Regions from separate parts of the Clostridium sp. AWRP genome, predicted to be linked through region 2. Evidence: predicted binding sites of a transcription regulator. Region 2 holds the regulator's gene; each other region holds the start of a gene.
What was found. Region 2 encodes LexA, which represses DNA repair genes until DNA is damaged. Its sites were predicted from a motif close to CNAACANNTGTTNG; they were not measured.
Positions count from the first base shown of each region.

Region 1: the regulator LexA is predicted to act here: its motif matches at 2,030-2,043, upstream of DMR38_RS15415 (putative DNA modification/repair radical SAM protein).
Region 3: the regulator LexA is predicted to act here: its motif matches at 1,396-1,409, upstream of recA (recombinase RecA).

Region 1 covers NZ_CP029758.2:3,349,831-3,353,122, forward strand. The annotation lists gene DMR38_RS15400 (alpha/beta hydrolase-fold protein) at 1-436, shown strand, start outside; partial or broken gene DMR38_RS15405 (AAA family ATPase) at 577-801, opposite strand; gene cbiM (cobalt transporter CbiM) at 912-1,886, opposite strand; gene DMR38_RS15415 (putative DNA modification/repair radical SAM protein) at 2,100-3,292, shown strand, end outside.
Region 2 covers NZ_CP029758.2:2,311,191-2,314,482, forward strand. The annotation lists gene DMR38_RS10725 (tyrosine recombinase XerC) at 1-752, shown strand, start outside; gene DMR38_RS10730 (hypothetical protein) at 802-1,215, opposite strand; gene lexA (transcriptional repressor LexA) at 1,339-1,956, shown strand; gene dinB (DNA polymerase IV) at 2,000-3,214, shown strand; gene DMR38_RS10745 (hypothetical protein) at 3,289-3,292, opposite strand, start outside.
Region 3 covers NZ_CP029758.2:1,438,709-1,442,000, forward strand. The annotation lists gene rimO (30S ribosomal protein S12 methylthiotransferase RimO) at 1-699, shown strand, start outside; gene pgsA (CDP-diacylglycerol--glycerol-3-phosphate 3-phosphatidyltransferase) at 701-1,288, shown strand; gene recA (recombinase RecA) at 1,432-2,523, shown strand; gene rny (ribonuclease Y) at 2,759-3,292, shown strand, end outside.

The sequences.
Region 1 (3,292 bases), 1.0 Mb from region 2:
AAGTAACCTTACTAAGCTTATCAAGCCTTTTATAGATACACATTACAGGACAAAAACTCAACCTGAAAACACTGTACTGATTGGATATTCCCTAGGTGGGCTTGCAACTTTATACAGCCTTTACCTATCTGAAACCTTTGGAAAAGTAGGAAGCTTATCTGGTTCATTATGGTATGATGGGTGGATTGAATTCATGAGTTCCAATTCTCCTATAAATACTGCTGCAAAAATATACCTCTCTCTTGGCAAAAGTGAAGAACGCAGTCGAAATCAGCGCATGGCCAAAGTTGGAGATTGCACTAAAAAGACCTTTTCTATATTGTCAAAACAACTTGTATCTACACAAAACATAACACTGGAATGGAATAATGGCGGCCATTTTACTGAAATTTCCAAAAGATTTAGTAAAGCACTGTTATGGCTTATGCATATATGATAACAAATGGATCAGGATTCATTTGTTGGTGTAATGGTACATTTGTAGTTATAGCTCTTTCTAGCATTTTAACACCTTCCTAAACTATAAAAAGGACCTAGTTACCTCAATAACTAGATGCCCTTTTATCTCACCTTACATTAACAATAGACTTCCACTATACTCTTTTTTCTGTCCCCTATAGTTACAGCCGCTTCTTTCAGCTTTCCTAATTCATTACTTAATTTTCTAAAATCAAATATTAAAAGATACCCTTCATCAAGTCCATATTGCTCTAAGTATTCTCCTAATTGTACTAAACCCTTTTGATGATACTCCTCACCATTCCACCTTTTAAGTTCTAATATATACATTTTTTTATTAAATAAGATAGATATGACTGTTTCAATCCCAATGAAATAAGAGCTGGCCACATAATGGGTATTAATTCCACCACGTAGCCAGTTTTTACACCTATGTCCACTGTACCCATATTCTAGCTGTTGTCTGAGGACTTTTTGTTTAAACTTATGAGTTTAAACAAAATAATCAATAGTGCAACTCCTGCTATTGCAGATAAAATATATCCTATACTTTCAGGAATTCCATTAACTGAATATTCTGGCATTATCGCATTAAAATTAAATCCTTCTTTCATTGCTTTTGGAACAAAACCTACAACATTTTTTATTTCATCTGTTCCCCATTCACCCCATGCAGTTCCTTTAGCTAAAAGTCCAAGGGGTGTAAATACAATAAGTGCAATTATTAAGCCATAAATAGGTTTTGCTTTTTTAGCAGAACCTTCATAAATAACATCTGGTGAAACCTTTTTAACATAAGCATAAACTCCTGCAGTAATTACTCCTTCCAATACTCCTGCTACTAAAATATGAGGAATTATCATTGCTGGAATAGATATTGATAAAGGATAGGGACTATACAATGGCATACCCACAGCATCTTTAAACAGTAAAGGTTGAATACCAAATTCAATTGCTGTACAAAAAGCTGCAATGTTGATTCCAATATAAGAACTTATAAAGGCAGATATGTAGCTTTTTTTTTCACTTTTTAATCTTTTATTAAGAAATACATATATATAGTATCCGGTAAAAGGCAAAATAAATGCTATGTTGAAACAGTTTGCACCGAAGGATAAAATACCTCCATCACCGAATAATAATGCTTGTATTAAAAGAGCCGTTGAAACTGAAATACATGCGGCTTCCGGTCCTAAAAGAATTGCTACTAATGTACCTCCCACAGCATGACCAGTTGTACCTCCTGGTAATGGTATATTAAACATCATAATTAGAAAGGAAAATGCTGCTGCTATTCCCATTAAAGGCACCTTTCTCTTGCTTACTTCCTTTTTTACTTTTTTTACCGCTCTTCCCCATATGGGCAGCATAACAGCCCCCATAATAACACATGTTGATGGGCTCAAATAATTGTCTGGAATATGCATAAATAATACCTCCCTTTATTTACAGACGTAATATACCCAAGATAAAACGTTTTTATACCTTCCACCTAACTACAACTTGATGCTAAATATCCTAGTATTACAAATTCATTACATATACATTTTTCTAGTCTAATTTCAGTTTGCGAACACTTGTTCTTTTATAAAAAATGAGTTATAATTAATTCATAGAAATACAAAGATTGGTGATGAAGTATGGAAATAGGTGAAAAGTTAAGAATTTTATCTTCTGCAGCCAAATATGATGTATCTTGTTCATCTTCCGGCTCAAATAGGCATTCAAAAAAAGGCAGTCTTGGTTCAGCAGATATAAGCGGTATATGCCACAGTTTTACTCCAGATGGACGGTGTATATCCCTGCTCAAGATACTTTTAACAAATTGCTGCATATACGATTGCTCGTACTGTATCAATAGAAAATCCAATGATATTGAAAGAGCTTTTTTTACTTGCGATGAAATTGTAAATCTGACCATGAATTTTTACAGACGTAATTATATAGAAGGTTTATTCTTAAGTTCATCAATTGTGAAAAATGCCGACTTTACAATGGAACTGCTTACAACTGTTGCTTATAAACTAAGAAATGACTATAACTTCAGAGGTTACATTCATATGAAAGCAATTCCCGGGGCTGACAAAGACCTTATAAAAAAGGCTGGTTCCCTTGTAGACAGAATGAGTGTAAATATAGAACTGCCATCAGCAAAATCACTTAAACTATTGGCACCTGAAAAAAATAAGCATGATATTTTTAAACCTATGGGTGATATTAAAAATAATATTGTTGCAAATAAGTATGACCGTAGAAAATATAAAAATTCACCTGTATTTGTTCCTGGAGGACAAAGCACCCAACTTATTGTTGGGGCTACAAAAGAAAATGATTTAAATATACTAAACTTAACAGAAAACTTATATAACAAGTTTGATCTAAAAAGAATTTACTATTCCGCATATGTTCCTGTTAATAGTACTCCCAATCTTCCAGATATTAAAACTCCACCTACTTTAAGAGAGCACAGGCTGTACCAAGGTGATTGGCTGCTGAGGGTTTATGGATTTAAAGCAGAAGAATTATTAAATGAAAAAAATCCTAACTTTGATATCAACTTTGATCCTAAAACGACCTATGCCTTAAATAATATTCATCTATTTCCTATTGAAATAAATAAGGCTCCTTATAACATTCTTATAAGGGTTCCTGGAATTGGAATACGTGGTGCACATAAGATAATAAGTGCTCGCAGAATTGGTTCACTGGACTTTTTTGATCTAAAAAAACTTGGCATAGTCATTAAAAGAGCACAATATTTTATTACTTGCAAAGGCAGATATTATGGAAATGTGAGATTTGATGATATGCGAATTAAGAAGGCTCTTTCTCC
Region 2 (3,292 bases):
CTTTAACTGATTTATATGCATTTATATCCTTTACCGAAAATTATAGGAATAATGGAAATTATGCCAGAGCTAGAAAAGTAGCCTGCTTAAAATCATTTTTTAAATACCTTTTTAGCAAAGCTAAACTAATAGATGCAAATCCAGCTTTAGAACTGGAATCTCCTAAAATAGATAAGAGGAACCCTATTTATTTAAGCTTAAAGGAAAGCAAAATCCTTTTAAACTCTATAGATGGAAAATTCAAAGAAAGAGATTATTGTATCATAACCTTTTTCTTAAACTGTGGAATGAGACTTTCAGAACTCTGCAGCATAAATATATCAAAGATTAAGGAAGATACATTAACCGTAGTTGGAAAAGGAAATAAGGAAAGAACCATATATTTAAACAAAGCCTGCTTGACGGCTTTAAATAATTATCTTGAAATTAGAAATAAGGATTATTATAAAATAAAAGATAAAGATGCCCTTTTTCTAAGTAAAAATCACACCAGGATAAATAAAAGATCTGTGGAAATGATGCTCAAGAAATATTTAAAAAATGCAGGACTTGATAGTAACAAATATACGCCACATAAATTGAGACACACGGCTGCAACTCTTATGTATAAATACGGAAATGTAGATATTAGAAGCCTCCAAAAAATATTGGGGCACGAAAATGTATCTACTACTCAGATTTATACTCATGTAGATGATGAACAACTGAGAGAAGCAGTGAATTCAAATCCTTTAAGTGATGAAGAAGAATGAAAAAATATACGTCTGTTCCCTATTTTCTTAAAGAACAGACGTATCCCCCCTACTTCTTTTTCTTTTTAATTTTTATAAGTCCAGGATAATCTTCGTAAGTTATGTTTTTGCATTTTTCGCTATCTTCTAAAATTTCTTTTAATCCATCTATGTCATCGATAAATTGTACATTGATTTCGTCATCTTTTAGATCTACTTGTAAATTTTCATCATCATCTAATTGAGAATGAGAGTCATCATTATTTCCTGTGATGTTTTCTAAATCTTCCTCCTGATATTCCTTTATTTCATCTTTATCATCTATAATTTGGTCAATTTTTATGGCCTTCATATCATACCCTTCCATTTCAAGGCATTTGCCGCAGTTGTCACACTTTTTGTTTGAATCTAAATCGCAGACTTCACATTCACCGCAATTATTGCAGGGCTTTTTTTTATCAAATATGCAGTATTCTCTATTCATACATAGTACTCCTTTAAATTTTATATTAATATGTATATTAATAAAATCAGTATAGAACATAAGTTTGATATTTGTCAACTTATATGATATAATTCACATAAGTAAATTAGAGGGGTGTTTTTAATGACAGAACACAATCGAGATAGACAGTTTCAAATATATGAATTTATTAAGGCTCAAATTAGGGAGAAAGGATATCCCCCTTCTGTTAGAGAAATATGTGCAGGTGTAGGCTTAAAATCTACTTCTACTGTTCATAGTCATCTAGAAAAATTAGAGAAAAAAGGATTTATAAAAAGGGATGCCTCAAAATCTAGAACTATAGAAATTGTTGAAAAATCAATTTCTAAAAGCACTAAAAAAGAACTAATAGATATACCTATTGTAGGGACTATAACAGCAGGAATGCCTATTTTGGCAGTAGAAAATATAGAAGATGTATTTCCCCTTCCAATAGAGTATGTAAAAAATAAAAATCAGTTATTTATACTCAAAGTAAAGGGAGAAAGTATGGTAGATGCTGGTATATTGGATGGAGATATGTCTATAATAGAGCAGACTAATTTTGCAGAAAATGGAGATATAGTAGCAGCTTTAATTGACAATGAAGCTACTTTGAAGAGGTTTTTTAAAGAAAAGGATCATATAAGATTGCAGCCTGAAAATGAAAGTATGTCTCCTATTATAGTGGATGACTGTAAAATAATCGGTAAATTGGTAGGAATATATAGAAGGTACTAGATATTTACGTAAATATATAAAGAGATAAAGTACAGGTGTAAATATGCAAAAAGTTATTTTTCTTGTAGATATGAATGCTTTTTTCATAAGTTGTGAGGCAACACGTCATCCTGAAATTATAAATAAACCTGCTGCAGTAGCCGGAGATCCTAAAAATCGGGCAGGTATTATTTTAACTGCAAATTATGAAGCACGAAAATTTGGAGTTAAAACAACTATGCTTCTACATCAAGCTTTAAAGTTCTGCCCAAATATGGCTGTTATTCCTCCAGATCATCAATTTTATAAGCAAAAATCCAGAGAAGTCATGAGTATACTTTCACAGTATACTCCTTCTATTGAGCAGAATAGTATTGATGAAGCCTGGCTTGATATGACAGGCTGCGAAGGAATCTTTGGGAAGCCATTTGAGTCAGCTAAAAGAATTATGAAACACATTAACCATGAGCTAGATTTGAAATGCTCTATAGGTATATCTCAAAATAAGTTTTTATCAAAAATGGCTTCTGAAATGATGAAACCTTCAGGCATTACAGAACTTTGGAGACAGGATATTAAAATAAAACTATGGCCACTCCCTATTGAATCTATGTATGGAGTTGGTAGGCAAACTGCACAAAAGCTTCAAAGAATGGGAATTAAGACTATTGGCGATCTTGCACTTTTTAATAGACGATACCTTATAAAAAAGCTTGGCAAAATAGGCACTGAGATTCACCAACTTGCAAATGGTATAGACACCTCTTCCGTAAGGCCACATTTAAAAAAAGATATAAAATCAATTAGCAAATCCACCACTCTAGGTGAAGATATTTCAGATATGGAACGTGCTAAAATTATTTTGATGAAACTTTCCGATGAAGTTGGAATGACTGCACGTAAATACGGAAAAAAAGGCCATACAGTACAAATTAGCATCAAGTATTCTAATTTTCAAACTATTACTCGGCAAACAACAGTACCTGCAACTTATCTAGTTAAAGAAATTTATTCTACTGGAGTTAAGCTTCTTGAAAAGAACTGGAACCCACAATTGCCAATACGATTATTAGGGATAAGTCTTAGTGGATTTAGTGAAGATACTAGTGCACAGCAGATATCAATTTTTAATATGAAAGAAATTGAACGTAAAGAAAGATGTATAAGAGATGTGGATAAAATTGACAGAATAGAAAATACCATTGATAGTATACGAAAAAAGTACGGCTATTCAATAATTAATCGCGCAATATTGATGAAGAAAAATAATAAAGATTAATTTTTTTTAGGGAATACAAATGTGTTTTGTACATATGTTTGTATCCCCTATTTTTATTTGGGTTGAAATATTTTTTAC
Region 3 (3,292 bases), 870 kb from region 2:
GACATATATGGTAAAAAAATGCTTCCTGAACTAATTCAAAAAATATCTAAAATTAATGGAATAGAGTGGATAAGGCTTTTATATTGCTATCCTGAGGAATTAACGGATGAAATTATAAATGAAATTTCAGTAAATGAGAAGGTATGTAAGTATATAGATATACCTATTCAACATATAAGTGATTCTATACTGAAGCTTATGGGAAGAAGAGGAAGAAAATTAGACATAATAGAAAATATACATAAGCTTAGAGTTAGAGCAAAGGGTATTGCAATTAGGACTACAATAATAGTTGGCTTTCCTGGAGAGACAGAAGAAAATTTTGAAGAACTAAAGGACTTTGTAAGCACTATGAAATTTGATAACTTAGGTGTATTTAAGTATTCCAGAGAGGAAGGAACTGCAGCTGCAGAAATGAAAGATCAGGTTCCTGAGGATATTAAATCTGCAAGGGAAGGAGAACTTATGGTACTTCAAAAGAAGGTAATGAGTTCTATAAATAAAAGTAAAGTTGGGAGAACTTACAAAGTAATTGTAGAGGGAAAAAAGGGAGAACTGTGGTATGGAAGAAGTTATGAAATGGCTCCAGATATAGACGGAGTTATATATATAAAGTGTAAAAAAACTTTAAAAATAGGTACTATGGTTAATGTGAAAATTACTCATAGCCTTGAATATGATTTGGTAGGAGTTGTATGAAATGAATCTAGCAAACAAGCTTACGATGCTTAGAATGATATTGATTCCGTTTTTTTTAATATTTATAACGGTAAAGAATATGCCCTATGGTAAACTTATTGCAATAGCTATTTTTATATTAGCATCTATTACAGATAAATTAGATGGGTATATAGCTAGAAGTAGAAACCAAATAACAAATTTTGGGAAATTTATGGATCCCCTAGCGGATAAGCTTTTGGTTACTACTGCACTTATATGTCTTGTAGAGTATCATATAATACCATCTTGGGTTGCGGTAATAATAGTAGCTAGAGAATTTGCAGTTACAGGACTGAGAACAATTGCGGCAGCAGAAGGAATGGTAATAGCTGCAAGTCCTTGGGGAAAAGCTAAAACTGCAACACAAATAATTGCTATAATTCTTGCTCTTTTAAATTTAACTTATAATCATGTATCATTAAGTTTACTTAGAGGATTTTTAAGCCGTCCTCACAAAGTTTTAAATTTAGTTACAGATATTGCTATGGGTATAGCTATAATAATGACTTTAATTTCAGGTATAGATTACTTTCTAAAAAATAAAGAAGTTATAAGGACAGACAGATAATTAAATCATATTGATTAAAATGTTTTTAAGTGTTTATAATTAAAGCTAAATACAGAATTATGAAAAAAACTGTTGACTGTATAGTGTGAATAGTATATAATTTATATAGAACATGCGTTCGTATTAGAGAGGAAGTGAACTTCTTGGCAAATTTAAGTAATGAAAAATTGCAGGCTATAGAATCAGCTATGGGACAAATAGAAAAACAATTTGGGAAAGGTGCCATAATGAAACTAGGAGAACACAGTGTATTAAATGTGGATGCCATTTCAACAGGTTGCCTTGACTTAGATATAGCATTAGGTATAGGTGGTGTTCCAAGAGGAAGGGTAATAGAAATATTTGGCCCTGAATCTTCAGGTAAAACTACGGTGGCACTTCATATAATTGCAGAAGCTCAGAAAAATGGAGGTGCTGCAGCTTTTATAGATGCAGAGCATGCATTAGATCCTTCATATGCCCAAAATCTAGGAGTAGATATAAATAATCTTATTGTATCCCAACCAGATACTGGAGAGCAGGCTATGGAGATAACAGAAGCACTTGTGAGATCCAATGCTATAGATGTTTTGGTAGTGGATTCAGTAGCAGCACTTGTGCCAAAGGCTGAAATAGAAGGAGAAATGGGAGACTCACATGTGGGACTTCAAGCTAGGCTTATGTCTCAAGCTCTTAGAAAACTTACATCTTCTATAAATAAATCAAAGTGTGTAACAGTATTTATAAATCAATTAAGAGAAAAAGTAGGAGTTATGTTCGGTAATCCAGAGGTTACGCCTGGCGGAAGAGCTTTAAAGTTTTATTCTTCAGTTAGAATGGATGTAAGAAGAATAGATTCTATAAAGCAAGGAGATACCATAGTAGGTAATAGAACAAGAGTAAAGGTTATTAAAAATAAAGTAGCTCCACCTTTTAAACAGGCAGAGTTTGATATAATGTACAATCAGGGTATTTCAAGAGAAGGAAATGTGTTGGATGTAGGGGTTAGAGAAGAATTGGTACAGAAAAGTGGTGCATGGTTTTCCTATAAAGAAACGCGGCTTGGACAAGGCAGGGAAAATGCAAAACAATTTTTGAAAGAAAATAATGATATATTAGTTGAGATAGAAAGCAAGATAAGGGAAAAATATAAATTACCTTCTTTAAAAAAGAATTCTCTTGAAGGCAAAGATAAAAACAATGTTAATAGTAAAACTGATTCAAAAAAAGATAATTTAAAACATTCTGATAAATAGCTTATAAAAGGGAGTAATTTACTCCCTTTTATAAGTAAAAATAAGTTCCAAATTTTGTTTAAGAGAATAAAATGCATATAACTTGACAATAATTAAAATATAATATAAAATTAAGACAAATTCTGGTTTATCATGTATTTAGGAATTACCAATTGAATAAATATGGCACCTTTTCTATGCTTGCATATTTAACTGAATTATAGATTTACATAATAAGAGCAAAGGAGGTGTTCATGTGAATTCCATAATAATATATGAGGTTATTGCTGGTATACTAGTAGCAGCTGCCTTGATAGTTCAATTCAATATGATCAAAAAGAAAGCAGTTGTTATAAAATCACAGGCTTTAGAAGAGTCTAATAGATTGAAGGAAGAGGCAAAAAAACAAGCTGAAACTCAAAAAAAAGAGGCTATACTAGAAGCTAAAGAGGAAATTCATAAATTAAGAAATGATTTTGATAAAGAGTCTAGAGATAGAAGAAATGAAAATCAAAGACTTGAAAGAAGGTTAATCCAGAGAGAAGAGTTATTAGATAAGAAAAGTGATGCTCTTGAAAAGAGAGATAGTGGCCTAGATAAAAAACAGCAGGACATAGATAAATTACAGATAAGTGTAGAGGAATTATATAAGAAACAAAGAGAAAAGCTAGAAAAGTTATCAGGACTAAGTTCTGAAGAAGCTAAGAATATTTTACTAGAACAAGTTAATAAGGAAATAAAACATGAATCTGCGATGATGATTAAAGAAATTGAAGCAAAAGCTAAAGAA